3 regions of the Allobosea sp. AK1 genome follow, and region 3 is predicted to be linked to each of the others. Evidence: riboswitches for the same ligand, from Rfam matches in the RefSeq annotation. Region 3 holds a riboswitch; each other region holds the start of a gene.
The links. Region 3 has a riboswitch for thiamine pyrophosphate ahead of thiC (phosphomethylpyrimidine synthase ThiC). Riboswitches for the same ligand answer to the same signal wherever they lie in the genome.
Positions count from the first base shown of each region.

Region 1: it holds a riboswitch for thiamine pyrophosphate, as region 3 does, so the genes downstream of both, thiO (glycine oxidase ThiO) here and thiC (phosphomethylpyrimidine synthase ThiC) in region 3, are expected to answer to the same signal.
Region 2: it holds a riboswitch for thiamine pyrophosphate, as region 3 does, so the genes downstream of both, FHT98_RS16850 (LuxE/PaaK family acyltransferase) here and thiC (phosphomethylpyrimidine synthase ThiC) in region 3, are expected to answer to the same signal.

Region 1 is NZ_VFMG01000001.1:4,365,581-4,375,082, forward strand. Features, by position in the region: gene FHT98_RS21005 (LuxR C-terminal-related transcriptional regulator) at 1-143, shown strand, start outside; gene putA (trifunctional transcriptional regulator/proline dehydrogenase/L-glutamate gamma-semialdehyde dehydrogenase) at 214-3,915, opposite strand; gene FHT98_RS21015 (Lrp/AsnC family transcriptional regulator) at 4,082-4,540, shown strand; tRNA gene FHT98_RS21020 (tRNA-Ser) at 4,764-4,854, opposite strand; TPP riboswitch at 5,070-5,171, shown strand; gene thiO (glycine oxidase ThiO) at 5,250-6,245, shown strand; gene thiS (sulfur carrier protein ThiS) at 6,229-6,426, shown strand; gene FHT98_RS21035 (thiazole synthase) at 6,428-7,198, shown strand; gene FHT98_RS21040 (thiamine phosphate synthase) at 7,213-7,824, shown strand; gene FHT98_RS21045 (Rdx family protein) at 7,937-8,251, opposite strand; gene FHT98_RS21050 (carboxypeptidase M32) at 8,386-9,502, opposite strand, start outside.
Region 2 is NZ_VFMG01000001.1:3,456,442-3,465,943, reverse strand. Features, by position in the region: gene pcaF (3-oxoadipyl-CoA thiolase) at 1-1,178, shown strand, start outside; gene rfbB (dTDP-glucose 4,6-dehydratase) at 1,415-2,470, shown strand; gene rfbC (dTDP-4-dehydrorhamnose 3,5-epimerase) at 2,483-3,040, shown strand; gene rfbD (dTDP-4-dehydrorhamnose reductase) at 3,040-3,945, shown strand; gene rfbA (glucose-1-phosphate thymidylyltransferase RfbA) at 3,948-4,823, shown strand; TPP riboswitch at 4,917-5,047, shown strand; gene FHT98_RS16850 (LuxE/PaaK family acyltransferase) at 5,134-6,210, shown strand; gene FHT98_RS16845 (acyl-CoA reductase) at 6,216-7,664, shown strand; gene FHT98_RS16840 (ABC transporter ATP-binding protein) at 7,654-8,445, shown strand; gene FHT98_RS16835 (ABC transporter permease) at 8,442-9,191, shown strand; gene FHT98_RS16830 (ABC transporter substrate-binding protein) at 9,197-9,502, shown strand, end outside.
Region 3 is NZ_VFMG01000001.1:2,769,316-2,778,817, forward strand. Features, by position in the region: gene FHT98_RS13695 (dipeptide ABC transporter ATP-binding protein) at 1-839, shown strand, start outside; gene FHT98_RS13700 (polysaccharide deacetylase family protein) at 851-1,753, shown strand; gene FHT98_RS26745 (OmpA family protein) at 2,910-3,992, shown strand; gene FHT98_RS13710 (hypothetical protein) at 4,166-4,438, shown strand; gene FHT98_RS13715 (hypothetical protein) at 4,487-4,684, shown strand; TPP riboswitch at 4,755-4,859, shown strand; gene thiC (phosphomethylpyrimidine synthase ThiC) at 4,939-6,816, shown strand; gene FHT98_RS13725 (hydroxyethylthiazole kinase) at 6,813-7,553, shown strand; gene FHT98_RS13730 (hypothetical protein) at 7,757-8,617, opposite strand; gene dnaK (molecular chaperone DnaK) at 8,951-9,502, shown strand, end outside.

The DNA of each region.
Region 1 (9,502 bases), 1.6 Mb from region 3:
TGATCGAGGGCAGGACGGGCAAGGAGGCCGCGAAGGCACTGGGCATCAGCCCGCGCACCGTCGACATCTATCGCGCCCGGCTGCTCCGGAAATACAACGTCAACAGCACCAGGCGACTGGTCGAGCTTCTGCTGAGCGGCTGACCGTCCGGCAGGCCGTGGGAGATGATGCCCACGGCCGGGCCGGCTCGAGCGGTTTCCGTCTCCGGGAGCTTCAGCCGATCGTCATCAGGCTCGCGTTGCCCCCGGCGGCCGTGGTGTTGATCGAGGTCGAGACCTCTTCCAGTAGCCAGTTCAGGCAATAGGCATCGGGATCGCGCTTCAGTTCCTCCGTGCTCGCCGCCTGGACCAGCACGAGCGGGCCGGAAAGCCCGGCGATCCGGCGGTTCACCTCGCCGATCCGCTGGGTGTCGCCCTCGACCAGCGCGCCCGAGAACGGGCCGTCGGCCTCCCAGTCCGAGGTCCAGCCGATGCGGGTTTCCACCGCAGCCGGCAGCCCCGACAGCGCTGCCTTCAACCCGGAGGCCGCGTCGATGACGAGCTGGTTGCCGGTCGCCAGCGCCGCCGCGACCTGCCGATGGAGGCCGGCTTCCGTCTGCGGCACGAGCAGGATGCGGCCGCGCGGATGCAGGGCGTAGAGATTGCGCTCGCCGACCGGGCCGGCCAGCTCGACATGCAAGCCCAGCGCCGAATGGCCGCCGGTCTCGCGGGCGGCATCCGCTTCCGCCTTCAGCCCCTTGCTCGCGAGCCAGGCGGCATATTCGAGCAGCGCCGGATCGATATGGACCGAGCTGTGCTGGGGCGGCACCGGCGCCTTGCGCACAAGGCGCCCGATATAGAGCGGCCCGCCGGCCTTCGGCCCGGTGCCGGAGAGGCCACGGCCGCCGAAGGGCTGCACGCCGACGACGGCGCCGATGATGTTGCGGTTCACATAGAGATTGCCCGCCTTGATGCGGCTTGTGACATGGGCGATCGTCTCGTCCAATCGCGTGTGCAGGCCGAAGGTCAGGCCGTAGCCGGAGCCGTTGACCTCGTCGATCAGCTTGTCGAGGTCCTCGCGCTCATAGCGGATGACGTGCAGGACCGGCCCAAAGACCTCGCGCTTCAGGTCGCTCAGGCTCTTCAATTCGACGATGGTCGGCGGCACGAAGGTGCCCTTCGCGGCGGCCTCCGGCAGCGGGAGCTGCTCGACCTTGCGGCCGAGGCCGCGCATGCGCGCGACATGCTCGTCGATTTCTCGCTGGGCACCCTCGCTGATCACCGGGCCGATATCCACACTGAGCTTGTCGGTGCGGCCGATGGTGAGTTCCTTGAGCGCGCCCTGCAGCATGTGCAGCGTGCGGTCGGCGATGTCCTGCTGCAGGCAGAGCACGCGCAGGGCCGAGCAGCGCTGGCCGGCGCTGTCGAAGGCCGAGGCGATGACGTCGGCGACGACCTGCTCGGCCAGCGCCGAGGAATCGACGATCATGCCGTTCTGGCCGCCGGTCTCGGCGATCAGCGGGATCGGCTTGCCCTCGGCCGAGAGGCGCTCCGCCAACTGGGCCTGGATGCCGCGCGCGACCTCGGTCGAGCCGGTGAACATCACGCCCGCCGTCTCCGCCGCGCCGACCAGAGCGGCGCCGAGGCGCCCGCTGCCCGGCGTGAACTGCAGGGCGCCGCGCGGGACGCCGGCCTCATGCAGGATCTTGACGCTCTCATGCGCGATGATCGGGGTGACGCCCGCGGGCTTGGCCATCACCGCGTTGCCCGCGACCAGCGCCGCCGCGACCTGCCCGGTGAAGATCGCCAACGGGAAGTTCCACGGGCTGATGCAGACGATCGGCCCGAGCGGCGCATGCGCCGGGCCCAGCGTCTTGCGCGCCTGGTCGGCATAATAGCGCAGGAAGTCGATGGCCTCGCGCACCTCGCTGATCGCGTTGGCAGCCGATTTGCCGGCCTCGCGCATGGCGATGCCCATCAGCGTCTCGATGCGCGCCTGCATGAGGTCGGCGGCGCGGTCGAGGCAGGCGGCACGTTCGGCCGGGGGCACGGCGGCCCAGGCCTTGCCGCCCTCGGCGGCGAGATGGGCGATCCTGGCGGCATCCTCGACGGCAAGCTCGGTGACCTGCCCGACGATGTCGGAATGATCCGCCGGATTCAGGACCGGTCGCGTCGTGCCGGCGGTGGAGTTATCCGCCAGCAGCGGCACGGCATGCCAGTTCTGCCCGACCGTGGCAGTGAGATTGCTCGCGAGCTCGGCCAAAGCCGCCTCGTTGGAGAGGTCGATACCCCCAGAATTGGCGCGGTCGGCGCCGTAGAGATCGGCCGGCAGCGCGATCTGGTCGTGCAGCCTGCCGATGACCGGCATCGCCTCGACCACGTCGACGGGGTCGGCGACGAGCGAGTCGATGGTCACGCTCGGATCGGAGATGCGGTTGACGAAGGAGGAGTTCGCGCCGTTTTCCAGCAGGCGCCGCACGAGATAGGCGAGCAGCGTCTCATGGGTGCCGACCGGCGCATAGATGCGGCAGGGCCGGTCGAGATTGTCCTTGCCGACGACCTCGTCATAGAGCGGCTCGCCCATGCCGTGCAGGCACTGGAACTCGTACTTCCCGACGGCAAAGTCGGTGCCGGCGAGGTGGTAGATCGTCGCCAGCGTCTGGGCGTTATGCGTCGCGAATTGCGGGAAGATCGCGTCGGGAGCTGCCAGGAGCTTGCGGGCGCAGGCGACATAGGCGACGTCGGTATGGACCTTGCGGGTATAGACCGGGAAATCGGCGAGCCCGTCGACCTGGGCGCGCTTGATCTCGGCATCCCAATAGGCGCCCTTGACGAGGCGCACCATCATGCGCCGGCCGGAGCGGCGGGCAAGATCGATGATCCAGTCGAGAACGAAGGGGCAGCGCTTGCCATAGGCCTGCACCACGAAGCCGAGGCCGTTCCAGCCCTGCAGCGCGTTATCGAAGCTCAGCGCCTCCAGCAGGTCGAGCGAGAGCTCCAGCCGGTCCGCCTCCTCGGCATCGATATTGAGGCCGATATCATAGCTCTTGGCGATCAGCGCGAGCTCGCGCACGAGCGGCAGCAATTCGCTCATCACCCGGCCGGCCTGCGCGCGGCTATAGCGCGGATGCAGGGCCGAGAGCTTGATCGAGATGCCTGGGCCTTCAAACACACCGCGCCCGTTCGCGGCCCGGCCGATGGCGTGGATCGCGTTCTCGTAATCGCGATAGTAGCGGGCGGCATCGGCTGCGGTGGTCGCGGCCTCGCCGAGCATGTCGTAGGAATAACGGAAGCCGCGCGCCTCCAGTGGCCGAGCGCGCTTCAGCGCCTCGTCGATCGTCTCGCCGGTGACGAACTGCTCGCCCATCATCCGCATGGCCATGTCGACGCCACGCCGGATCACCGGCTCGCCCGCGCGAGCGATGAGGCGCGTCAGGGCAGCGGCCAGGCTGCGATCATTCACGGTGGAGGTCAGCTTGCCGGTCACGACGAGGCCCCAGGTCGCGGCATTGACGAAGAGCGACTTGCCGCCGCCGACATGGGACTTCCAGTCGCCATCGGCGATCTTGTCGCGGATCAGCGCGTCGCGCGTTGCGGTATCCGGGATGCGCAGCAGCGCCTCGGCGAGGCACATCAGCGCGACGCCCTCCTGGCTGGAGAGCGAGTATTCCTGGACCAGACCCTCGACGCCGGTGCCCTTGTGTTTGGCCCGCAGCGCTTCGATCAGCTTGCGCCCCGTGCGCGCGATCTCCTGCTTGCTCGCTGGCGCCAGCTTCGCCGCTTCCAGCAGCGGGGGCAGGCACTCCGTTTCAGGCCGGCGATAGGCGGCGGTGATCGCCTGGCGCAGCGCCGACTGCTCGCGGATCGGTGGAGCGAAGCCCTCGAAAGGCGCCGGGCTGGAGGCGGTGTTGGCGGCGGCAGCGGTGGCTTGGCTCATGGCTTGTCCCGGCGGGTTCGAACGCGACGGGCCGGGGGCGATACCCTCTCCCGTTCTTTGCGCGGGAGCTTATCATGAGCGCGATTCTCAGGCGGTCTAAATTTTGTTATCCTGCAGTCCGTTCAGACTTCAGATTTGAGGATTGCAAGTGAAGAAGCCTAAGGAAATGCCGATCGAAGGCGATCTGGACGCGCTGGATCGCAAGATCCTCGACGTGCTCAGGGAGGACGGCCGGATCTCGATCGCCGAGCTTGGCGCGCGGATCGGCCTCTCCAAGACGCCCTGCCAGATCCGGTTCCGCCGGCTTGTCGACGACGGCTATATCGAGGGCTTCCGGGCAACGCTTAACCCGGCGAAGCTGAAGCTCGATCACATCGCCTTCGCCGAGGTCAAGCTGTCCGACACCACGGAAAAGGCGCTGACGAAATTCAACGAGGAGGTCAAGAAAATCAGGGAGGTCGAGGAGTGCCACATGATCGCGGGGCGCTTCGACTACCTTCTCAAGATCCGCACGCCGGATATCCGGCGCTATCGGGCCGTGCTGGGCGAGAAGATCTCGAACCTGCCCCATGTCGCGAACACCTCGACCAATGTCGCGATGGAAACGGTCAAGGAAACCTGGTGAGGCCCTCGCGCTTGCGGTGTCGGCATCGCCGGTAGGCGGCCCTGCTTGATCGCGACGACCCAATCCAGCCGCCGACCAGCGCACCTGCCGGGATGGGAGATCGCCGCAGCGATGCACAAGGTCCGACCGGACGCTCGCCGATGCATGAGAGTGCACACGTCCGTGCGCCGCAACCGCGTGCGAATTCAAGTTCAAGCGAACGAAGGAAGGGCAGAAAAAAGAGTGGCGGAGACGGAGGGATTCGAACCCTCGATACCCTTGTGGGGTATGCTCATTTAGCAAACGAGTGCCTTCAGCCTCTCGGCCACGTCTCCGGCGAGAGGCTCTATGCCCGATTGCAGAGCCGTTTGACAAGCCTCGTCGGCAACTTCCTTCGCTTCGCCTGTGCATGCACGCGAAGCCGATCATAGAGCACTCCGTTGGTAATGGAGAGGCCAAGCGGCACGGATTGCTGCTGCGGGCTAAAGCTGCTGCACAGGAGCCCTGCATTGGCTCGTCTTGCTCCACTGTCGGGCAGCCACTAGATTGAGCCTGTCCGTTGGGGTGCCGAGAGGCTGAGAGGCGTGGTCAGCGCCAACCCATCGTACCTGATCCGGGTAATGCCGGCGAAGGGAACGGTCTTCGGTTCGCAGACATCCTGTTCGCGCCCCAGGCCGCTGCCTTCCCGGGAGCAGGGAAGAGCATGACGGCAGAACGCCCTCATTCCAGCCTGAAGGTCGCGGTGGTCGGCGCTGGTGTCGTCGGCCTGGCCTGCGCCACCGAACTGTTGGCGCGCGGCGCGCAGGTCACGGTCCATGAGCGCGGTCCGCGCATCGGCGCCGAAGCCTGCTCCTGGTATGCCGGCGGCATGCTGGCGCCGTGGTGCGAGGGCGAGAGCGCCGAGGAGCCGGTGATCCGGCTCGGCCAGCAGGCGGCCGACTGGTGGGAGCGCCATGCCGGCGGTGTCGTCCGCAACGGCACGCTCGTGGTCGCGCCGAGCCGGGATCGTTCGGAATTGCGCCGCTTCGGGCAGCGCACGAGCCATTTCGAGGAGATCGATGGCGATGCGGTCGCCGTGATCGAGCCCGATCTCGCCGGACGGTTTTCGCGCGGCCTGTTCTTTGCGCGTGAAGGACATCTCGATCCGCGTGAAGCCATCGCCGTACTGGCCGAGCGCCTCGTCGCGAACGGCGGCACAATCCATTTCGACAGCGCCGTCGAGCCCGTCGATCTCGATGCCGATATCGTCCTCGATTGCCGGGGGCTGGCGGCGCGTGATGTCCTGCCGGACCTGCGCGGCGTCAAGGGCGAGATGCTGCTGCTGCGCAGCGACGATATCAGCCTGTCGCGCCCGGTCCGGCTGCTGCATCCGCGCATTCCGCTCTACATCGTCCCGCGCGTGGACGGGCTCTTCATGGTCGGTGCGACGATGATCGAGAGCGGCGAGCGGCGTCGCATCTCCGCTCGCGCCATGCTGGAACTGCTGGGCGCCGCCTATGCGCTGCATCCCGCTTTCGCCGAGGCCGAGGTGGTCGAGATCGGAACCGATGCCCGCCCGGCCTTTCCCGACAACCTGCCGCGGCTGACGCGTCGCGGCCGGGTGATCCATGTCAACGGGCTCTACCGCCACGGCTTCCTGCTCAGCCCCGCCATGGCGCGGATGGCGGCTGAGGCCGTGCTGAACCCGCAAGCAACACCGGAGATGCTGCATGACCTTGCTGCTTAACGGCGCCCCGCAGGACGTCGCGGCGAAGACGCTGGCCGAGGCGCTGGCGGAGCTGGGCTTCGGCGGCCGCATCGTCGCGACTGCGGTGAACGGCGATTTCGTGCCGGCCCGCAAGCGCGCCGAAACGGCCCTGAGCGAAGGCGATCGCATCGAGATCGTCGCGCCGATGCAAGGAGGCTGAGATGGCATCCTTCTATGGCTTCGAGCCGCAGAACCCGCTGTTCCTCGGCACGGCGCAATATCCGTCGCCCACGATCCTGGCCGAGGCGGTGAAGCGCTCGGGCGCCGAGGTCGTCACCGTTTCGCTGCGGCGGGAATCCTCCGGGGGCGCCGGCCAGGCCTTCTGGGCGCTGATCCGCGAGCTCGGCGTCAGGGTTCTGCCGAACACGGCCGGCTGCCACACCGTCAAGGAGGCGGTGACCACGGCGCAGATGGCGCGCGAGGTCTTCGGTACCGACTGGATCAAGCTCGAGGTGATCGGCGAGGACGACACGCTCCAGCCGGACGTGATCGCGCTGGTCGAGGCCGCACGCATTCTCGCCGATGACGGCTTCAAGGTCTTTCCCTACACGACCGAGGATCTCGTGGTCGGCGGGCGCCTGCTCGATGCCGGCTGCGAGGTGTTGATGCCATGGGGTGCGCCGATCGGGTCGGGCAGGGGGCTCAACAACCCCTATGGCCTGCGCAGCCTGCGCCAGCATTTCCCGGATGTGCCGCTTGTCGTCGATGCCGGCATCGGCCTGCCGTCCCATGCCGCGCAGGCGATGGAGATGGGTTATGACGGCATCCTGCTCAATACCGCAGTCGCCAAGGCGGGCGACCCCGCCGCGATGGCGGAGGCCTTCTCGCTCGCCATCCGCGCCGGTCGTCAGGCTTTTGCCGCGCAGCCGATCGAGGCGCGCGACATGGCCGCTCCCTCCACGCCCGTCATGGGCAAAGCCTTCCTGGCCTGAAAGATCGCTCCCGCATGAAGCTCGATCCGTTCTACCCCATCTTCGACAGCGCCGACTGGCTGGAGCGGATGCTGCCGCTCGGCGTCAAGCTGGTGCAGTTGCGCGTCAAGGACCGGCCCGAGACCGAGGTCGCCCGTGAGATCGCGCGGGCGAAGACGCTCTGCGCTGCGGCCGGTTGCGTGCTCGTCGTCAACGACTACTGGAAGCTCGCCATCGCCGAGGGCTGCGATTTCATCCATCTCGGCCAGGAGGATCTCGACGAGGCCGACCTCGATGCGATCCGCAAGGCGGGGCTCAAGCTCGGCATCAGCAGCCATGACGAGCCCGAGCTGGAGCGCGCGCTGGCGGCCAGGCCCGACTATGTCGCGCTCGGTCCGGTCTACCCGACCATCCTGAAGCAGATGCGCTTCGGCCCGCAAGGGCTGGAGCGGCTTGGCGAGTGGAAGCGCCGCATCGGCGACCTGCCGCTGGTCGGCATCGGCGGCATCTCGCTGGAACGGGCGCCGGGCGTCTTCGAGGCCGGCGCCGATATCGTCGCGGCGGTGACCGACATCACCTTGAACGCCGATCCCGAGGGCCGGCTGAAGGCCTGGGTCGCGGCGACGCGGAAGCACGCAGCAGCTTAAGCGTCATTCTCGGGCGGAGCGAAGCTTCGACCCTAGAATCTCATGACGAGAAGGCAGTGGTTTCCGAGATGCTCGGGTCAAGCCCGAGCATGACGGCCAACGAAAGGGCGCCTCAGCTCTCCGCCTCCGCCGACATCGTGTGACCGTCGACATGGCCGAGGCTGCGTTCGGGGTCGAGCCGGTCGCGCACGCGCTGCTTCAGCACCTTGGAATCCGGGAAGCCGCCATCGGCCTTGCGGTCCCAGATCAGTTCGCCGTCGTAATGGATCTGGAAGATGCCGCCGGTGCGCGGGATCAGAGCGACCTCGCCGAGATCCTGCCCGAAGGTCGAGAGCAGTTCCTGCCCGAGCCAGGCCGAGCGCAGCATCCAGTTGCACATCGAGCAATAGGTGATGGCGATGCGGGGGGCGGGCTTGGTCTGGGTCATGAGTGGTCACCGAAGCAGGAGGTCGTCTCCGACATCCCGCTTCGGAAGCCCCGATGCAAGTCCGAAAGCTGCATGGCCGATCGGCACGAGGCGTTTGTCTAAGTCTTTGTTTCGAATAAATAAAATGAGTGCGCTTAGACTTCGTCGATATAGCGCCGGCGCAGGTGGGCCTTGAACACCGCGGCGTCGAGCGGGCGACCAGTCGCTTCCGTCAGCAGCTCGTCGGTCGGGAGCAGCGAGCCCTTGCCGTGGATATTGGCGCGCAGCCAGCCGACCAGCGGACCGAAATCGCCCTTGCCGATACCGGGCAGGATCGAGGCCTCCGCCTTGCAGGCGGCATCGAAGATCTGGGCCGCGGTCATGGCGCCGAGCGTATAGGTCGGGAAATAGCCCCAGCCGCCGGACGGCCAATGGATATCCTGCAGGCAGCCCAGCCGGTCGTTTGGAACGGTGACGCCGAGCAGGGACTTCATCCCGGCGTTCCAGGCAGCGGGCAGCTCGGCAAGCGGCATCTCGTCGGCGATCAGTGCCTTCTCCAGCCGGTAGCGCAGGATGACATGGGCGGGATAGGTCACCTCGTCGGCATCGACGCGGATGAAGCCGGGCTCGACGCGGGTATAGCGATGCCACATCGCCTCGCTTTCCCAGGCCGGGCCGGTGCCGCCGAAGCTCTCGCGCATCAGCGGCGCGGCGTAAGCCAGGAACTGGCGCGAGCGGCAGGCTTGCATCTCCATCAGCAGCGACTGGCTCTCATGCAGGCTCATGCCGCGCGCCGCGCCGACCGGCTGGTTGAGATGCGCTTGAGGCCGGCCCTGCTCGTAGAGCGCGTGGCCGGTCTCGTGCAGCACGCCCATCAGCGCCTTGGTGAAATCGGTCTCGTCATAGCGCGTGGTGATGCGGACATCGTTGTCGGCGCCGCCGCAGAAAGGGTGCGTCGAGATATCGAGCCGGCCGCGCTCGAAATCATAGCCGAGCGCCGCCATGAACTTGAGGCCGAGCGCCCGCTGCGTCTTGGTCGCGAAAGGGCCTTCCAGCGCGGGCAAGGCAGGCCGGCGGGCCTGCACCGCCATCGCCTCCTGCGTGAAGCCCGGCAGGAAGGCGGCAAGATCGTCGAACAGCCCGTCGATCTTGGCGGAACGGCCGCCCGGCTCGTAATCGTTGAGCAGCGCGTCATAGGCGGAGAGCCCGAGCTTCTCGCCCTTGGCCCGGCCGATCTGGCGCTGCAGGTTAAGGACCTCGGCGAGATAGGGC
Region 2 (9,502 bases), 690 kb from region 3:
GCACGCCGATCGGCCGGTTCGGCGGCTCGCTCTCCTCCGTCCGTGCGGACGATCTCGGCGCGGTGCCGCTGAAGGCCCTGGTCGAGCGTCATCCGCAAGTCGATTTCGGCGCCGTGGACGATGTGATCTTCGGCTGCGCCAACCAGGCGGGCGAAGACAACCGCAATGTCGCGCGCATGTCTCTGCTGCTCGCCGGCCTGCCCAAGGAGGTGCCGGGCACGACGATCAACCGGCTCTGCGGCTCCGGGATGGACGCGGTCATCGCAGCCGCGCGCGCGATCAAGGCGGGCGAGGCCGAGCTGATGATCGCCGGCGGCGTCGAGAGCATGTCGCGCGCGCCCTTCGTCATGCCCAAGGCCGACAGCGCCTTCTCGCGCCATGCCGAGATCCACGACACCACCATCGGCTGGCGCTTCGTCAACCCGCTGATGAAGGCGCAGTACGGCATCGATTCCATGCCGGAGACCGGCGAGAACGTCGCCGCCGACTGCCATATCAGCCGCGCCGACCAGGACGCCTTCGCGCTGCGCTCGCAACTGAAGGCCGTCGCGGCGCAGCAGAACGGCCGTCTCGACAAGGAGATCGTCCCGGTGCTGATCCCGCAGCGCAAGGGCGATCCGATCCGCGTCGAGATCGACGAGCACCCACGCGGCGACACCACGCTGGAGAAGCTCGCCAAGCTCGGCACGCCCTTCCGCAAGGAGGGCGGCACCGTCACGGCCGGCAATGCGTCCGGCGTCAATGACGGCGCGGCGGCGCTGATCATCGCCTCAGAGAAGGCCGCGGCACGATACGGGCTGACGCCGATCGCACGCGTGCTCGGCGGAGCGACCGGCGGCATCGCGCCGCGCGTCATGGGCCTCGGCCCGATCCCGGCGACGCGCAAGCTCTGCGAGCGGCTTGGCCTGAAGCCCACCGATTTCGACATCGTCGAGCTGAACGAGGCCTTCGCCTCGCAGGGCATCGCGGTGCTGCGCGAACTCGGCATCGCCGAGGACGGGGCGCATGTGAACCCGAATGGCGGCGCGATCGCGCTCGGCCATCCGCTCGGCATGTCCGGTGCCCGCATCACCGGCACGGCCGCGCTCGAACTGTCCCTGACCGGCAAGAAGCGCGCGCTCGCCACCATGTGCATCGGCGTCGGCCAGGGTATCGCAGTGGCGCTGGAACGGGCGTAAGCGCCGTCGCGGCTATTTTCTCCCGCACTACAGGCTCCGCCCCCTAACCATAAGGGGCCTTTGTTTCGCCGCGGTTCGGGCGTTTCGCTGTCGCGCAAAGGCAGTTCATGATAGGGCCGCAAGGTGAAAGGGGGGTATGAGTTGAGACCGACGGCCAGAACCGCCGATCCGGGCGCGTGCGCCTCGTCCGCTCATTCTCCGCACCTTCGCGATCACGGCCGCCAGGATTACCTTTTATGCCTTTGAGATTTCTCGTGACCGGCGGCGCCGGCTTCATCGGCTCGGCGGTGGTGCGCAAGCTGATCGGCGAGACGGAGCATGAGGTCTGCGTCGTCGACAAGCTGACCTATGCCGGCAACCTCGCCTCGCTGGAGCCGGTCTCCGGCAGCAACCGCTACCGCTTCGAGCAGGCCGATATCGGCGACGGGGAGCGGATGAAGACGATCTTCGCCGATTTCCAGCCCGATATCGTCATGCATCTCGCCGCCGAGAGCCATGTCGACCGCTCGATCGACGGACCGGCCGCCTTCATCGAGACCAATATCGTCGGCTCGTTCACGCTGCTGCAGGAGACGCTGCGCCATTTCCGGGAGCTGCCGGAAGATCGCAAGGGGCGCTTCCGCTTCCACCATATCTCGACCGACGAGGTCTTCGGCTCGCTGGGTGCTGACGGCTTCTTCCGCGAGGACACCGCCTATCAGCCGAACTCGCCCTATTCGGCCTCCAAGGCCGCTTCCGACCATCTTGTCCGGGCCTGGCACCACACCTATGGCCTTCCGGTGGTGATGACCAATTGCTCGAACAATTACGGGCCCTATCATTTCCCCGAGAAGCTGATCCCGCTGATGATCATCAACGCGCTCGAGGGCAAGAAGCTGCCGGTTTACGGTAACGGGCTCAATGTGCGCGACTGGCTCTATGTCGACGACCATGCCGATGCGCTAATCACCGTCGCGACCACCGGTAAGCTGGGCGAGAGCTACAATATCGGCGGCCATAACGAGAAGACCAATATCGAGGTGGTGAAGACCATCTGCGCCCTCCTCGACGAACTCCGACCCGACTCGAAGGGTCCGCGCGAACGTCTGATCAGCTATGTCACCGACCGACCGGGCCATGATGCACGCTATGCGATCGACGCCGGCAAGATCGGCCGCGAGCTTGACTGGACACCGAAGGAGACCTTTGAGACGGGCCTGCGCCGCACGGTCGAATGGTATCTCGCCAATCCGACATGGTGGGGCGACATCCGTTCCGGCACCTATCGCGGCGAACGCCTCGGCGCGGCCTGAGCGGGGGAAAACATGCTGAACGTCGAAGACACGGCGATCCCCGCCGTCAAGATCATCACGCCGAAGAAGTTCGGCGACCATCGCGGTTTCTTCTCGGAAACCTGGAGCCGCAACGCCTTTGCCGAGGCCGGGCTCGATCTCGATTTCGTTCAGGACAATCAGTCTCTGTCGGCCCCGGTCGGAACGCTGCGCGGCCTGCATTTCCAGTCGGCGCCTTTCGCGCAAGACAAGCTGGTGCGGGTCACGCGCGGGCGCATCCTCGATGTCGCCGTCGATATCCGGGCCTCATCGCCCAGCTTCGGCAAGCATGTCGCGGTTGAGCTCTCCGTCGAGAACTGGAGGCAGCTCCTCGTCCCCATCGGCTTCGCCCATGGCTTCGTCACGCTCGAGCCGGATACCGAGGTACTCTACAAGGTCACCGCTCCTTACGCGCCCGCGAACGATCACGGCCTTGCCTTCGACGACCCGGCGCTCGGCATCGACTGGCGCCTGCCGCTCTCGGGCCTCACCCTCTCCGACAAGGACCGCAAGCATCCGCGCCTCGCCGAGATGCTGCGGTATTTCGACTGATGACACTTCGCATCGCCGTCACCGGTTGGACCGGCCAGGTCGTCTGCGCCATGCTGGAGCGCGTGCCCGTCGGCGTCGAGGTCATCGCGCTGCGCCGACCGGACCTTGATCTGGCCGTCCCGAAGACAGTCGCGCCGGCCCTGCGTTCGGCGAGGCCCGACGTGATCGTCAACACGGCCGCCTATACCGCCGTGGATCAGGCCGAGAGCGAGCCCGAACTCGCCATGCGCGTCAACGGCGAGGCTGCCGGCGAAGCGGCGCGTGCTGCAGCGGCGTTGGGCATCCCCATGATCCAGCTCTCGACCGACTATGTCTTCGACGGTGCGCTCGACCGGCCCTATCGCGAAGACGATGCGACCGGCCCGATCTCGGCCTATGGCGCGAGCAAGCTCGCGGGCGAGCGGGCGGTCGCGGCGGCGACCGGCAACCACGCCATCCTGCGCACGGCCTGGATCTACAGCCCCTTCGGCAAGAACTTCGTCAAGACGATGCTGCGCCTCGCCGAAACGCGCGACGAGGTCGGCGTCGTCGCCGACCAGGCGGGATGCCCGACCAGCGCGCTCGACATCGCCGATGCGATCTTCACCGTGGCGCGCAACCTGACTGCGCGGGCGGATGATGCGGACCTGCGCGGCGTGTTCCACATGAGCGCGGCGGGCGAGGCCGTCTGGGCCGATGTCGCCGAGGCGATCTTCGCCGAGCGCGAACGGCATGGCGGCGCACCGGTCAGGGTCGGGCGCATCGCCACGGCCGATTATCCGACGCCGGCGCGCCGGCCCGCCAATTCCCGGCTCGATTGCAGCAAGCTCGCGCTCGCCCATGAGGTGCGGCTGCCGGAATGGCAAAGCTCGCTCCGGCCTTGCGTCGCACGACTTCTCGAAGATCAGGCCAAGGACCAGAGGTAACGATGAAAGGCATCATCCTGGCCGGCGGTTCCGGCACCCGGCTGCACCCGATGACGCTGGCGATGTCGAAGCAGCTCCTGCCCGTCTACGACAAGCCGATGATCTACTACCCGCTCTCGACGCTGATGCTCGCCGGCATCCGCGACGTCCTGATCATCTCGACGCCGCACGACCTGCCGCATTTCAAGCGCCTGCTCGGCGACGGCTCGGACTGGGGCATGAGCCTGACCTATGCCGAGCAGCCGCATCCCGGCGGGCTGGCGCAGGCCTACCTGATCGGCGCCGATTTCGTCGCCGGCGAGCCCTCCGCCCTCGTTCTCGGCGACAACCTGTTCTATGGCCATTCCCTGCCCGCGATGATGGCGCGGGCCAAGGCGCGCGAGCAGGGCGCCACGGTCTTCGCCTACCATGTCCGCGATCCCGAGCGTTACGGCGTCGTCGCCTTCGACCAGACCGGCAAGGCGGTTTCGATCGAGGAAAAGCCTGAGGTTCCCAAGTCGAGCTGGGCCGTCACCGGCCTTTACTTCTACGATGCCGAGGTGGTCGAGATCGCCCGGTCGCTGAAGCCCTCGGCGCGCGGCGAGCTCGAAATCACCGACGTCAACCGGATCTATCTGGAGCGCGGCCAGCTCTCGGTGGAATCGATGGGCCGCGGCTTCGCCTGGCTCGATACCGGCACGCCCGACAGCCTGCTGGAAGCCGGCGAGTTCGTCCGGACCCTCGAAAGCCGCCAGGGCCTGCGCATCGCCTGCCCCGAAGAGATCGCGGCACGACAGGGCTGGATCTCGACGGCACAGCTGACACGGCTCGGCGAGAAGCTCGCCAAGGGCGATTACGGCCAGTATCTCATGCGGATGGCCCGGGATATCGCCGGCTGAGCGGGAGATGCCGGGCTCTCTCGGCAAGCCCCTTACGGATACCCGCCCCGCTCCGTTATCGCTTGACAGCAAGGCCCGCCGCTCGTCATCTGCTCCCGTTCCCAGGGGGGCCTCGCTAGGAGGCTGAGATTCCGCCGGCTGGGCTTTCGAGCCTTAAGCAACGCGGTGACCCTCCGAACCTGATCCGGATCATACCGGCGTAGGGATGCGGGACATGCGGCCTTGAGGCCCTGATTCCAGCTTGCGCTCGTGATCCTCCAGCGATCGACGCCCCGGCTTCGCCGTGCGCGTCCGAACGGAGTGGCTTCAAGTGACGCAAGCCGAGATCATCGCGGCGCTCCTGGCATTCATCGCGCTTCCCGATGCGTCGGAAGCCGAGTTCGAGGCGATGGCGCTCAAGGTCTTCGCCTATCAGTTCCGCAACAACGAGCCCTATAAGCGCTTCTGCCTGCAGCGCGGCCGCACGCCTCTTTCCGTGAAGCGCTGGCGCGACATCCCGGCCGTGCCGATCACCGCCTTCAAGGACCTGACGCTGAGCTGCAGCCCGCCGGAAGCCGCCGAACGCGTCTTCATGACCAGCGGCACCACGCAAGGCATCCGCGGTCGCAGCTACCATCCGACGCTCGACGTCTGGAAGCGCTCGATGCTGGTCAATTTCCGCGCGCGCTTCATGCAGGGCCGCGAGCGCATCCGCATGGGCATCCTCTTCCCCGACGAGGCGGAGCTGCCGAATTCCTCGCTCGCCACCTATCTCTCGCTCGCCAAGCGCGAATGCGGCACGGCGGATTCCGAGACCTTCATCGATGCCGCCGGGCTCGATCTCGACGGTCTTCTGTCGGCACTGGAGCAGGCTGAGACAAGCGGTGAGCCCTATGCCCTGCTCGGCGCGAGCTATTCCTTCGTGCCCGTGCTGGACGCGCTCGCGGCGAGCGGCCGACGCTTCGCCCTGCCGGAGGGCAGCCGCATCCTCGATACCGGCGGCTTCAAGGGCCAGTCGCGCGAACTCGGGCCCGACGAATTCTATGACGGGCTCAGCGCCGCTTTCGGCGTGCCGCGCGCGTCCTGCATCAACATGTACGGGATGACCGAGCTCAGCTCGCAGCTCTATGACGACGGCAACGCCGTCTGCCCCTCCGTGAAATCCGGCCCGCATTGGATCCGCAGCCGCGTCGTCGATCCCCTCACCAGGGCGGACCTGCCGGACGGCCAGCGCGGCGTGATCGTCCATAACGACCTCGCCCATTTCAATTGCGTCGCGGCAATCCTGACCGAGGATGCCGGCGAGATCGTGCCCGGCGGATTCAAGCTGCTCGGCCGCGTCGATGGCGAGGCCTCGAAGGGCTGCTCGGTCGCCGTCGCCGAATTCCTCGCGGCAGCACGAGGCTGACCCAGGTGATCGAGCATGCGGGCCATCTGCCGGGCCTGAACCGCGAGGCGCTGCGCTGGCGCGAGGTCAGCCAAAGCGCCTGGGGCGAGAGCGCGACCATCGCGCTGCCCGAGCTGGACGAAGCGCAGGCGGCAACGCTCTGCGCGCATGTCCGCGACAGCGCCCGCGCCCGGCTGAAGCGGATGGAGACGGCCCGCATCGTCGCCGCGATCGACGCCGCCATCGCGCGCCTGCTCGACCGCCAACACCCGCTGCGCCGCAAGGCCGAGCATCTCCTACCGATCGTCACCGGCTATGACCGCGAGACCGTCCGGCTCGGCCTGACCGGCTATCTCAAGACCTTCCGCAAGCCCCAGCTCCTGCGCTTCCTGGCCGAGGATTTCGCCAATCCCGTCATGCTCGACGGCTTCCAGCCGACGCCCAAGGGCGGTTATCTGCGCGCCCACGGCCCTGAACTGCTGCTGCACGTCTGGGCCGGCAACGTGCCGGCGCTCTCGCTCTGGAGCCTGATCTGCGGCTTGCTGGTCAAGGCCGGCAGCATCGGCAAGCTCGCCTCGGCCGAGCCGCTGACGGCGGGCTGGTTCGCGAGCCTGCTCGCAGAGATCGACCCCGAAATCGGCGAATGCCTCGCCATCACCTGGTGGAAGGGCGGCGAGGCGGCGGCCGAGCCGATCTTCCTGCGCGAGGCCGATACCGTCATGGCCTATGGCGGCAACGAAACCTTGACGGCGCTGCGCGCGAAGCTGCCGATCACCACGCGCTTCCTGCCGCATGGCCACAAGATCGGCTTCGGTGTTGTGGCGTGCGAAGCGCTCGACAGCCGCAAGGCGCCTGCGCTGGCCAGGCTCGCGGCGCATGATGTGGCCCGCTACGAACAGCAGGGCTGCTACTCGCCGCAGATGCTCTTCGTCGAGCGGGGCGGGCGGGTCAGCCCGGCCGAGTTCGCGCGCCATGTCGCGCAGGAACTGGCGACCCTCTCCTCCCGCCATCCGCGCCGTGCCTTGTCGCAGGGCGAAGCGGCGTCGATCGCGGCATGGCGCGGCGCGCAGGAGGCGCGCGCGATGGATGGCACCGCCGAACTTCTCGGCGAGCTGTCCGATAGTTGGAGCGTCGCCCATGTCGAGACGCCGGAAGCCCTGAGCCCGACCGGCCTGAACCGCACGCTCAAGCTGGTCGCGATCGACAGCCTCGACAATGTCCCTGCCCTCGTCGCCCCCTGTCGCAGCTTCCTGCAGACCGCCGGCATCGCAGCCTCGCCCGAGCGGCTGTTCCGGCTTTCCGAACAGCTTGGCGCAATCGGTGTCAGCCGCATCGCCCCACTCGGCCGCATGACCGCGCCGGAGGCGGGCTGGCACCATGACGGGCGCTTCAGCCTGCTCGACCTCGTCACCTTCACCGAGATCGAGCAATCGGCGGAAGCCGCGGCAGAGGGGTTTGCGCCCTATGTCGACTGACCCCACCAAAACCGGTTTCGTCACGATCGAACGTACCAGTTATCGCTACGACGCGACCGGCCCAGCCGTTGTCGATGCGATCGACTGGACGATCCCGCGCGGCGAGATCCATTGCCTGCTCGGCCGCAGCGGCTGCGGCAAGACCACCTTGCTCAAGCTTGCAGCCGGCCTGCTGATGCCGAGCGAAGGCGCGATCCGCATCGGCGGCGAGGCACTGGCCGGGCCGAGCCCACACGCCGGCTTCGTCTTCCAGGCGCCGACCCTGCTCGACTGGCTGAGCGCGCTGGACAACGTGCTGCTGCCGATCTCGCTGAAGCGCCGCCCCACCATCGCCGACAAGGATGCCGCGCTCGACCTGCTGGAGCGTGTCGGCCTCGCGGATTTCGCCACGCGCCGCCCGGCCGAACTGTCCGGCGGCCAGCAGAGCCGCGTCGCGGTCGCCCGCGCTCTGGTCGGCAATCCCGATCTGCTGCTGCTCGACGAGCCCTTCGCTGCGCTCGATGCCCTGACGCGCGAGGAATTGCAGGACGACCTGCTGCGCCTCTGCGCGCTCAACGGCACGACCGCACTCTTCGTCACGCATGATATCGGCGAGGCCGTCTATCTCGCCGACAAAGTCGCGGTGATGGCGGCCGGCCGCGTGACGCATGTGCGCCGGATCGAGCTCGTCCGCCCGCGCCATCGCGACATGCGCTATGCGCCCGGCTTCATCGCCGCCTGCCGCGGCTTGCGCGACGCCATGGACGGCGCGGCGGCCGTCAATCGGAGGCCGGCGGCATGATCGCGCGCCTGCCCTCTCTCCTGCTGCTCGTCGCCCTGCTCGCCGGCTGGGAGGCCTGGTGCCGGCTCGGTGGCTTGTCGCCGCTCGTCCTGCCTGCGCCGTCCAGCGTGCTCGCGACGCTGTGGAGCGAGATCGCGACCGGCAGGCTCTGGCCGCATCTGGCGATGACCGCCGCCGAGATGGCGCTCGGTCTCGGCATCGGCGCCGTCGTCGGACTTGGTGTCGGCATCCTGCTGGCGGAATTCCCGGCGCTCAGCCGCCTGCTGCGCCCCTATGTGCTGGCAAGCCAGCTCGTGCCCAAGCTCGCACTCGGGCCGCTCTTCATCATCTGGTTCGGCTTCGGCATGACGCCGACCGTCGTCATCACCGCACTGATCTGCTTCTTCCCGCTGATGGAGAACACGCTGACGGGGATCAGCGAGGTCGATGCTTCCAGGCGCGAGCTCTTCCGCATGCTCGGCGCCGGCCGCCTCCAGACGCTGCTGCGGCTCAAGCTGCCGTCGGCATTGCCCGTGATCATGGCGGGCCTGCGCGTCGCGGTCGTGCTGGCCTTGGTCGGCGCGGTCGTCGGCGAGTTCATCGGCGGGCGCATCGGGCTCGGCGCCTCGATCATCGCCGCACAGAGCGTAATGGATTCGAGCCTGATCTTCGCGCTCTTCATCGTCATCACCGCCCTTGGAATGCTGCTCTACGAGGCCGTGCGCCTGATCGAGCGTCGCGTCCTGCACCGCTTCTCGAAAGGCTGATCCCCATGTCTGCGCTGCGCGCCTTCCTCATGCTTGCCCTCTCCTGCCTCGTCGCGGCGCCCGCGACGGCTCAATCGCTCGACAAGGTCACCGTCGCCGGCTGGAGCCAGCCGATCAGCGAGATCACCAACCTGCTGGCCGAGCCGGACAAGGGCTTCTTCAAGGCGAAGGGCATCGCGCTCGACTATGTCCCCGGCAATGGCGGCGGCGCGGCCTTGCAGAACATGCTCGCGGGCCAGGCCGACATCGCCTTCACCGATCCGGCTGCGCTCTATCTCGCGCTCGACAAAGGCGAGAAGCTCGTCGCGATC
Region 3 (9,502 bases):
CCGTCGCCGACGCCGTGCACTATGTCCGCATCGAGCATGTCGCCAAGCGCTTCACCCAGACGCCCGGCCTGTTCCGCAAGCTGGCCCAGAAGGCGGGCCTGTCCAAGGCGCCGGCCGTGGTGCAGGCGGTCGACGATGTCACGCTGGTGCTGAAGCGCGGCGAGGCGCTCGGCCTTGTCGGCGAATCCGGCTCGGGCAAGTCGACGCTCGGGCGCGTCGCGGCCGGCATCTACGCACCGGATCAGGGTCTCGTCCGCATCGACGGCTCAGCCGTAATGAGCGCGGGCGACAACCCGCATAAGGTCACGACCCGCGTCCAGACCATCTTCCAGGACCCTTTCGCCTCGCTCAACCCGCGCATGACCGTGGGCGACAGCATCGCCGAGGGGCCGTTGGCGCACGGGCTCGTCGAGCGCGCACAGGCGAAGACCTATGTCCGGCAATGGCTGGCGGCGGTCGGGCTCGATCCCGATTTCGCGGCCCGCTATCCGCATCAGTTCTCGGGCGGCCAGCGCCAGCGCGTCGCCATTGCCCGTGCTCTCGCGATGCAGCCCGATGTCGTCGTCTGCGACGAGCCGGTCGCCTCGCTGGACGTCTCGATCCAGGCGCAGATCATCAACCTGCTGATCCGCCTGCGGCAGGAACTGGATCTCACGCTGATCTTCATTTCGCACGACCTCTCGGTCGTCCGCCATCTCTGCGACCGCGTTGCCATCATGTATCGCGGCCGGATCGTCGAGAGCGGCCCGGCCGGCGCGGTCTACGACCATCCGCAGCACGACTACACCAAGCGCCTGCTTGCCGCGGTGCCGGTGCTGCCGGGCACTGCTACGACCTGAGGAGAGCTGCCATGACCGACGCCAACGAACTCCTGCCCTGGCAATGGCCGGAAGAGGTCTGGCGCGGCAAGGTCGAGCAGGTCCGCGCCGGCCGGAACCTGAAGCCGGCCAGGTGGAAGAACGGCGCCCGCTGCGCCGTCGCCCTCTCCTTCGACGTCGATCACGAGACCAACGAACTGCGCGACGGCGGCAAGTCGGTCGGGCGGCTCTCCTGGGGCCAGTACGGCAACCGCGTCGGCGTGCCGCGCATCCTCGATCTGCTGAAGCGGCACGATATCCCGGCGAGCTTTTTCGTGCCGGCCGTCACCGCCCTGCTCTATCCCGAAGAGCAGCGCCGCATCGTCGGCGCCGGCCATGAGATCGGCCTTCACGGCTGGATTCATGAGGTCAACACGGCGGTGCCGCCCGCAAACGAGCGCGAACTGCATCTGCGCTCGGCCGATACGCTGGAGAAGATCACCGGCATCCGCCCGGTCGGCATGCGCACCCCGTCCTGGGACTTTTCCGAGGTGACGCTTGCGATCGAGCGCGAGCTCGGCCTGCTCTACGACAGCTCGCTCTTCGCCGATGACGATCCCTACGAGATCGTCGAGAAGGGTGAGGCGACCGGCATCGTCGAACTGCCGGTCGAGTGGATCCGCGACGACGCACCCTATCTCAGCATGAACCGCTTCCAGGCGCTCCGGCCCTATACGTCGCCGGAAGCGGTCTTCGACATCTTCCGCCGCGAGTTCGAGGGGGCCTATGCGGATGGCGGCCTCTTCCTGCTGACCATGCATCCGCACGTCATCACCTATCGCTCGCGCTTCTGGATCCTCGAGGAGCTGGTCCGGCTGGCCAAGGCGAAGGGCGATTGCTGGTTCGCGACCCATGCCGAGATCGCGGCCTATGTGAAGGCTGAGGCGGGCATCTAAATCGGCAGGGCGGCGGAACCGCTGCCCGATTCCTGCCGTTTTCGCTTCATCGGGGGTTCAGGCCGGAGGCGGCCTGATACCTGCACGTTGAAACGAACGACGGGAAAAGAAAATGCGCACGAAACGCTGGTTGCTGGTCGGGACCGTCCTGCCGGCCCTCGTCCTTTCGCAAGCCGGGCAGGCCTTCGCCGAGGCCGGATACCGGGTCGCACAGGCCCCGGGTCCCGGAGACAAGGATGATCCGCGCGGGCCGCGGCGCCCGCAACAGCCAGGCGCACAGCCCGGTCAGCGTGGCCCGGAACGCCCTGCTGCCCCGAGCGCCCCCGCCCAGCCGCATGCGCCGCGCCCGCCGCAGATGCAGCCCGCTCCGGCGGCACCCCGGCCGCAGCCTCCCGCCATGCCCGCGCCGCGCGCCGAGCCCCCGGCCGCGCGTCCGCAGCCCGAGCGCCCGGCGATGCCGCGTGAGGTGCCTGCTGCGCCTCGCCCCGCGCCGAATGCCGCGCCATCTCCCCGGGAGGCCCCGGCCGCCCGCCCGACAGCGCCACGCCCGCCGGCCGAGCCGACTGCGCCGACGCCACCGCGCGCTGCTCCCAAACCTTCCGCACCTCCGGCTGCCGCGCCGCCGGCAGCCGCGCCGCGTGGCGGCCCGGCTGTTCCGCCCTCGGCTGCGCCGACCCAGCCCCGCCCGCCGGGAACGCCGCCTGCGACGGCGCCGGCCGCTCCGTCCCAGCCCGGTGCCGGCGCACCGCCCTCTGCGGTTCCGCGTGGTGGTCCGTCGGTTCCGCCTTCGGCTGCGCCGACCCAGCCCCGCCCGCCGGGAACACCGCCTGCGACGGCGCCGGCCGCTCCGTCCCAGCCCGGTGCCGGCGCGCCGCCCTCTGCGGTTCCGCGTGGCGGCCCGGCCGTTCCGCCTTCGGCTGCGCCGGACCGGCAGCGCCCGCCGGCCGCAGCGCCGCAGCCAGGTGCTCCCGTCCAGCCGGATGCGACCGTTCCGACGCCGCCTGCAGGGACGGCCCCGACGCGGCCGTCGCGCCCGGCTCCGGGAACACCTCCGGCCGGGACGCCGGGCGCTCCGGCTCCTGCACAGCCGGGCGCCGCAGTCCCGACGCCGCCCGCCGGTGCCGCGCCGGTCCAGCCGGGACGCACGGCTCCCGGCATGCCTTCCGGGGGAGCGCCAGGTACGGCTGCTCCCGCGCAGCCGGGCGCCGCTCCGGGCCAGCCGCCAGCCGGACCTCCCGGCCAGCCGCCCCAGCGTGAGGGCCGCCGCGGCGGCATCTCGCCGGGCGTGGCCGGTGCGATCGGCCTCGGCGCCGGCGTCATCGGTGGCATCATGGCGACGCAGGGCGCCGAGCGCTTCGACGACATCCGTCGCGAGCGGCGGGAGCAGCGCGAGGGCGACCTCACCATCATCCGCGAGCCTGGCCGCACCATCATCCGCGACGATGACGGCCGCGCCATCATCCGCCGCGACGAGGACCAGCGCTTCCGCGATCTCGGCTGGCAGGGCCGCTCCGAACGCCGTGGCGACGAGAACCGCACGATCTTCGAGCGCCCCGACGGCACACGGATCGTCACCGTCACGGACGAGCAGGGCCGGTTGATCCGCCGCACCCGCATCGACCGCGACAACCGCGAGGTGATCATCATCGACAACACGCTGCGCGACCGTCCGGGGCGCTTTGCCGACGATGTCGTCGTGCTGCCGCCGCCGCCGCTGCCGATCCCGCGCGAGCGCTATATCGTCGATGCGGACCAGGCCGACGAGGACCTGATCTACGAGACGATCATCGCCCCGCCGATCGCCGCGATTCCGCGCCGCTACACGCTGGACGAGGTCCGCTACTCGCCGGATCTGCGCGCCCGCATGCGCAGCGTCGATATCGATACGATTAATTTCGATACCGGCTCCTGGCAGGTGGGGCAGGATCAGGCGCGCCGCCTTTCGGTGATCGCGGATTCGGTGAAGCGCGCGCTGCAGCGCTCGCCCAACGAGGTCTTCCTCGTCGAGGGCCACACCGACGCTGTCGGCGCCGATATTGACAACCTCTCGCTCTCCGACCGCCGGGCGCAGTCGGTCGCGGAGATCCTGACGCGCGACTTCCAGATCCCGCCGGAAAACCTGACGACCCAGGGCTATGGAGAGCAGTACCTGAAGCTGAACACGCAGGAGGCTTCCCGCGAGAACCGGCGCGTCACGCTCCGGCGCATCACGCCGCTGCTCAACGGCCAGAACCAGTGACACCCGGGCGGGGCGGCTTTCCAGGCAGCCCCGCTCTTCCGCAGGCGCAGGGAACACCCGTTCCCTGCGCCTGTTTCATTTGCGGAGGACAGAGCATTTTCGAGCGAGGTGGGCACCGGTTCGCGTGAAGAAAATGCGACAAGCAATGGTCCAGGCCGAAGGGAGATGCCGCCATGAGAAAGTTCGTTCCGGTTCTGGCTGGATTACTGGCCGCCAGCCTGCCTGGTGCAGTGCCGGTGCAGGCCCAGACGGTATCGCCTCCGGCCAGGCCGCAGGCTCCCGGCGTGCCGCCGGCGCCGCGATCGGGGGAGGCGGCTCGTCCGACGACGCCCAACACTGTGGCGCCCCGCGACGAAAAGCGCGGTACCGGCGAGGACAAGGCGCAGGTCCGGCCCGAGCGTGATCCGCCGATGCCCAAGCCGGTGCCCTCGATCATCGCACCTTGAGCAACCGGGTTGAGGATTTGGTAGGGTTGCCCGGCTAGGGTGCCCGCCATGAGCGACACCGTTTCCCTTGCCCAGAGCATCGTCACGATGCAGGCCGCCTCGACCCAGCAGGCGCTGTCCGTCGAGATGCTCAGGCAGAATGCGCAGGCCGATCAGGCTCTGGTCGCCATGCTCCAGCAGAGCGCCGAGCAGACGCAAGCCGCGCTGCCGGCCGGGCAGGGCACGCTGGTCGACCTGACTGTCTGAGCCCTCCGTCCTATCCGACCAGACCTTTGCACAGCCCGTTGCCAAGCGGCGGCGCTGCGCCTAACCTCGTCTGCGTTCCGAGGGGTGCCCGCAAGGGCTGAGACGGCTTTCGAAGCTGAACCCATCGAACCTGATCCGGGTCATACCGGCGGAGGGACTGGAACGCGGTGCAGCCTTGGCCTGCACCCGCATCACAGCGCTTGAACCGCTTCGACGCCGGATCTCCTGACCTGTACCAAGGAGGAGATCCCCTTATGAATGCCCACGCAAAACCCCAGAAGAACAGCGTCAAGACCGCTCCCCAGAGCGTGACGACCGGGCCGATCATCGGCTCGCGCAAGATCTATGTCGCGGCGCCCGAGCATCCCGAGATGCGCGTGCCCTTCCGCGAGGTCGTGCTGACGACCGATGCCGAGCCGCCGGTACGGCTCTACGATCCGTCTGGGCCCTTCACCGAGACCGATGCGAAGATCGATCTCAATGCCGGCCTCAATCAGCCGCGCCGCGCCTGGCTCGATGCGCGTGGCTTCCAGACTGTGCCCGGGCGCGCTGTGACGGCCGCCGATAACGGCTATATCAGCGAAGCGCAGCTCGTTCCCGCCTGTCCGGCTGAGCGTCCGATCCTCGAGGCGAAGCCAGGGCAGATGACGACGCAATACGAGTTCGCGAAGGCCGGCATCGTCACCCCCGAGATGATCTATGTCGCGCATCGCGAGAATCTCGGCCGGGCCGCCATGCTGGAGGGCGCGCGCGAACGCCATGCCGATGGCGAGAGCTTCGGCGCCAATGTACCGGAATTCGTCACGCCGGAATTCGTCCGCGACGAGATCGCGCGCGGCCGAGCGATCATCCCCGCGAATATCAACCACCCCGAGCTGGAGCCGATGGCGATCGGCCGGAATTTCCTGGTCAAGATCAACGCCAATATCGGCAATTCCGCCGTGACCTCCGGCGCGGCCGAGGAGGTCGAGAAGCTGGTCTGGGCGATCCGCTGGGGCGCCGACACGGTGATGGACCTCTCCACCGGCCGCAACATCCACAACATCCGCTCCTGGATCCTCAGGAATTCGCCGGTCCCGATCGGCACCGTGCCGATCTACCAGGCGCTGGAGAAGGTCGGCGGCGATCCGATCAAGCTCGACTGGGAGGTGTTCAAGGACACGCTGATCGAGCAGGCCGAGCAGGGCGTCGACTATTTCACCATCCATGCCGGCGTCAGATTGCCTTATGTCCCGCTGACTGCATCGCGGGTCACCGGCATCGTCTCGCGCGGCGGCTCGATCATGGCGCGCTGGTGTCTGGCGCATCACAAGGAGAGCTTCCTCTACGAGCGCTTCGACGAGATCTGCGAGATCATGCGCCGCTACGACGTCTCGTTCTCGCTCGGCGACGGCCTGCGGCCCGGCTCGATCGCCGATGCCAATGACCGCGCCCAGTTCGCCGAACTGGAGACGCTAGGGGAACTCACCAAGATCGCCTGGGACAAGGGCTGCCAGGTGATGATCGAGGGTCCCGGCCATGTGCCGATGCACAAGATCAAGGAGAACATGGACAAGCAATTGCGCGAATGCGGCGAGGCACCGTTCTACACGCTTGGACCGCTGACCACCGACATCGCGCCGGGCTACGACCACATCACCTCGGGCATCGGCGCGGCGATGATCGGCTGGTATGGCTGTGCCATGCTTTGCTACGTCACGCCGAAGGAGCATCTGGGTCTTCCGAACCGCGACGACGTCAAGACCGGCGTCATCACCTACCGGATCGCGGCCCATGCTGCCGATCTCGCCAAGGGCCATCCGGCCGCGAAGATCCGGGACGACGCGGTCAGCCGCGCCCGTTTCGACTTCCGCTGGGAGGACCAGTTCAACCTGGCGCTCGACCCCGACACGGCGCGCGAATTCCATGACGAGACCCTGCCGAAGGACGCCCACAAGGTCGCGCATTTCTGCTCGATGTGCGGCCCGAAATTCTGCTCGATGAAGATCACGCAGGATTTGCGCGCCGAGGTGCTGGCCATGGGTGAAAACGAGCGCAAGGCGCTGGAGGCGCTTGCAGACGAGGGTATGGCCGCCAAGTCGAAGGAATTCCTCGACAAGGGCGGCAGCATCTATCTACCTGCGGCAGAATGAGCGCTTTCAGTGAAAAGCTCGACGCCGCCGGCGTCGCATCGATCCTCGCGCGGGTGGCAGAACGCCGCCCGCGCGTCCATTGCCTGACCAATACGGTGGCGCAGAACGTCACCGCCAACATGCTGCTGGCTTTCGGGGCGATGCCCTCGATGGCCGGTCACCCCGACGAGGTCGCGGCCGTCGCGGCGGGCGCGGGCGCGATCCTGATCAATCTCGGCACGATCAGCCCGGAGGGCGAGCGGGCCATCCCGAAGCTCCTGGCCGTGGCTCAGGAGCACCGCATTCCACTGGTGCTCGACCCCGTCTTCGTCGAGCTCTCACCCCTGAGATTGCGGCTGGTCGGCGACGTCCTGGCATCGTTCGACGTGCTGGTGCGCGGCAATGCCACCGAAATGGCCGTGCTGGAGCCACTTTTCGTACCGAAGCGGGATATCGTGCGCGTCACCACCGGCGCGGTCGACCGGATCGAGACCGAAGGCCGGAGCCTGTCGCTGGCGCATGGCCATGCGTGGATGACGAAGGTCACCGGCCTCGGCTGCGCATCGAGCGCGCTGGTCGCGGCTTGCCGGGCGGTCGAGCCTGACCCGATGATCGCGGCGGCGGCGGCACTCACGGCCTATGGTATCGCCGGCGAGATCGCGGCCGAACGGGCCGCCGGGCCCGGCAGCTTCGCGATGCATCTGATCGATGCGCTCGCCGGGCTCGACGAGGTCTCGCTCGCGGCCCGGATGAGTTGAAGCCACCGCTGTCATCCCGCACGCGCTGCGGCACGAGAGTGCTGCTGCGCAGATGCGGGACCGTCCGCAGGAAAAGGCGCCCTCTCGGGCAGGGCGCGCGCTTGAAAGGCGCCCTCTCGTCACGCGGTCCCGTGTCTGCGCAGCGGCATTTCATGCCGCAGCGCGCACGGGATGACAGCGCTCTATGGCGGTGCTCTGCCGCGCTATTGCGTCGGCGTCAGCGAGAGCGGCGCAGGCTTCGGGCGTGGCCTCGGCTTGGTCGCGGCGGCCTTCGGCTCGGTGTTGAGGCCGAGCCGGGCGCGCAGCGAGGCGGCCCGCGCCTCGGTGACCCGCGCGCCGCAGAAGCCGAACTGGCCCTCGCGCTGGAAATCCCGGCAGATCATCTCGCGCTCGGCCGAGAAGCCGGCCTGCTCGCGCGCGAGCACGCGCTGCTCGATGGCGTCGGACTTGGCGGTCAGCGTCCGGTAGCCCTCGCGCACGGCGCGCTCGGCGACGCCGCGCGCGCGCTCGATCTCCTTGGCCTGCCCTGAAACCACGCGCGCATCGGGCCCCCACAGCCCGCGCGGGTCGATCCGGCATTGCGCGGCCTGGACGACGCAAGGCTCCGTCGGCTCGACCACGAGGAAGGCGCCGTCGAGCACGTCGAAGACGATCGGGCAGATCGGCGCCTCCAGCCGGTAACGCGGCACGCCGGCCGGGCGCCCGAGCGCCGTGACGGGGAGAGGCGCGTCGCCGAAGGAGACGGCGCAGGGCTCGACGAGGTTCGTGCTCTGGAAACCGTCGAGATTGAGCTTGAGGCCATAGCCCGTCGCCGTCTTCGAGAACACCGCCTCGCCGTGATGGCCGTGGCGGTGCAGGGTCTTGCCGATGATGGCATCCTCGCCGGCGACCTTGATGGCGGGCATGCTGGGTGGGCGCGGCGCTGCCGGGGCGCCGGGCCGGGAGGGCGCGGCCTGCTGGGTTCCGGGCGCGTTGAACGGCTGGGCGCCGGGCAGTTGCAGTGGCTGCGCATGCGCCACGGTTGCGGCCGTGGCGAGGGCTATCGAGGCCAGGATAAGGCGCATCGGTCGAGTCATGGCGGCCCAGTGAAGCCTGAACGGCCTTTCTGCATGCAGGCGCGAGCCGGGTTAGACAAGGACGGGAAGGCCACACCCGGCCGGAAAGCGCGTTTCGCGGGCAGCCCGGCCGGTGCTCCCCGTTGCTTAATCGGCTCGCCTGTCTTGCAAGGGGTGGAACACCCTCACTATATACGCCGCCAAGGGGCGGTTTAACCACCGTCAAACGTGGAATGCCGGTTTCGTTCGCCGCTGAAGCGGGGGCGATCCGGTCCATGGGCCGGCAGGCGACGGACAACCGTCGCAGGTCGGCGATCTGCTCAATCGAAAGGGATCCCATCCATGGGTAAAGTCATTGGTATCGACCTCGGCACGACCAACAGCTGCGTTGCAGTGATGGAAGGCTCGACGCCCAAGGTCATCGAGAATTCGGAAGGCGCGCGCACCACGCCATCCATCGTCGCCATCACGGATGACGGCGAACGCCTTGTCGGCCAGCCTGCGAAGCGCCAGGCCGTCACCAACCCGGAGCGCACCTTCTTCGCGATCAAGCGCCTCATCGGCCGGACCTTCGACGATCCGATGACGCAGAAGGACCTGAAGCTCGTTCCCTACAAGATCAAGAAGGCCTCCTCGGGCGATGCCTGGGTCGAAGCCGACGGCAAGGACTATTCGCCGTCGCAGATCTCGGCCTTCACGCTGACCAAGATGAAGGAGACGGCGGAGGCCTATCTCGGCCAGCCCGTCACTCAGGCCGTCATCACGGTTCCCGCTTATTTCAACGACGCCCAGCGCCAGGCGACGAAGGATGCCGGCCGCATCGCCGGCCTCGAAGTGCTGCGCATCATCAACGAGCCGACCGCGGCTGCGCTGGCCTATGGCCTCGACAAGAAG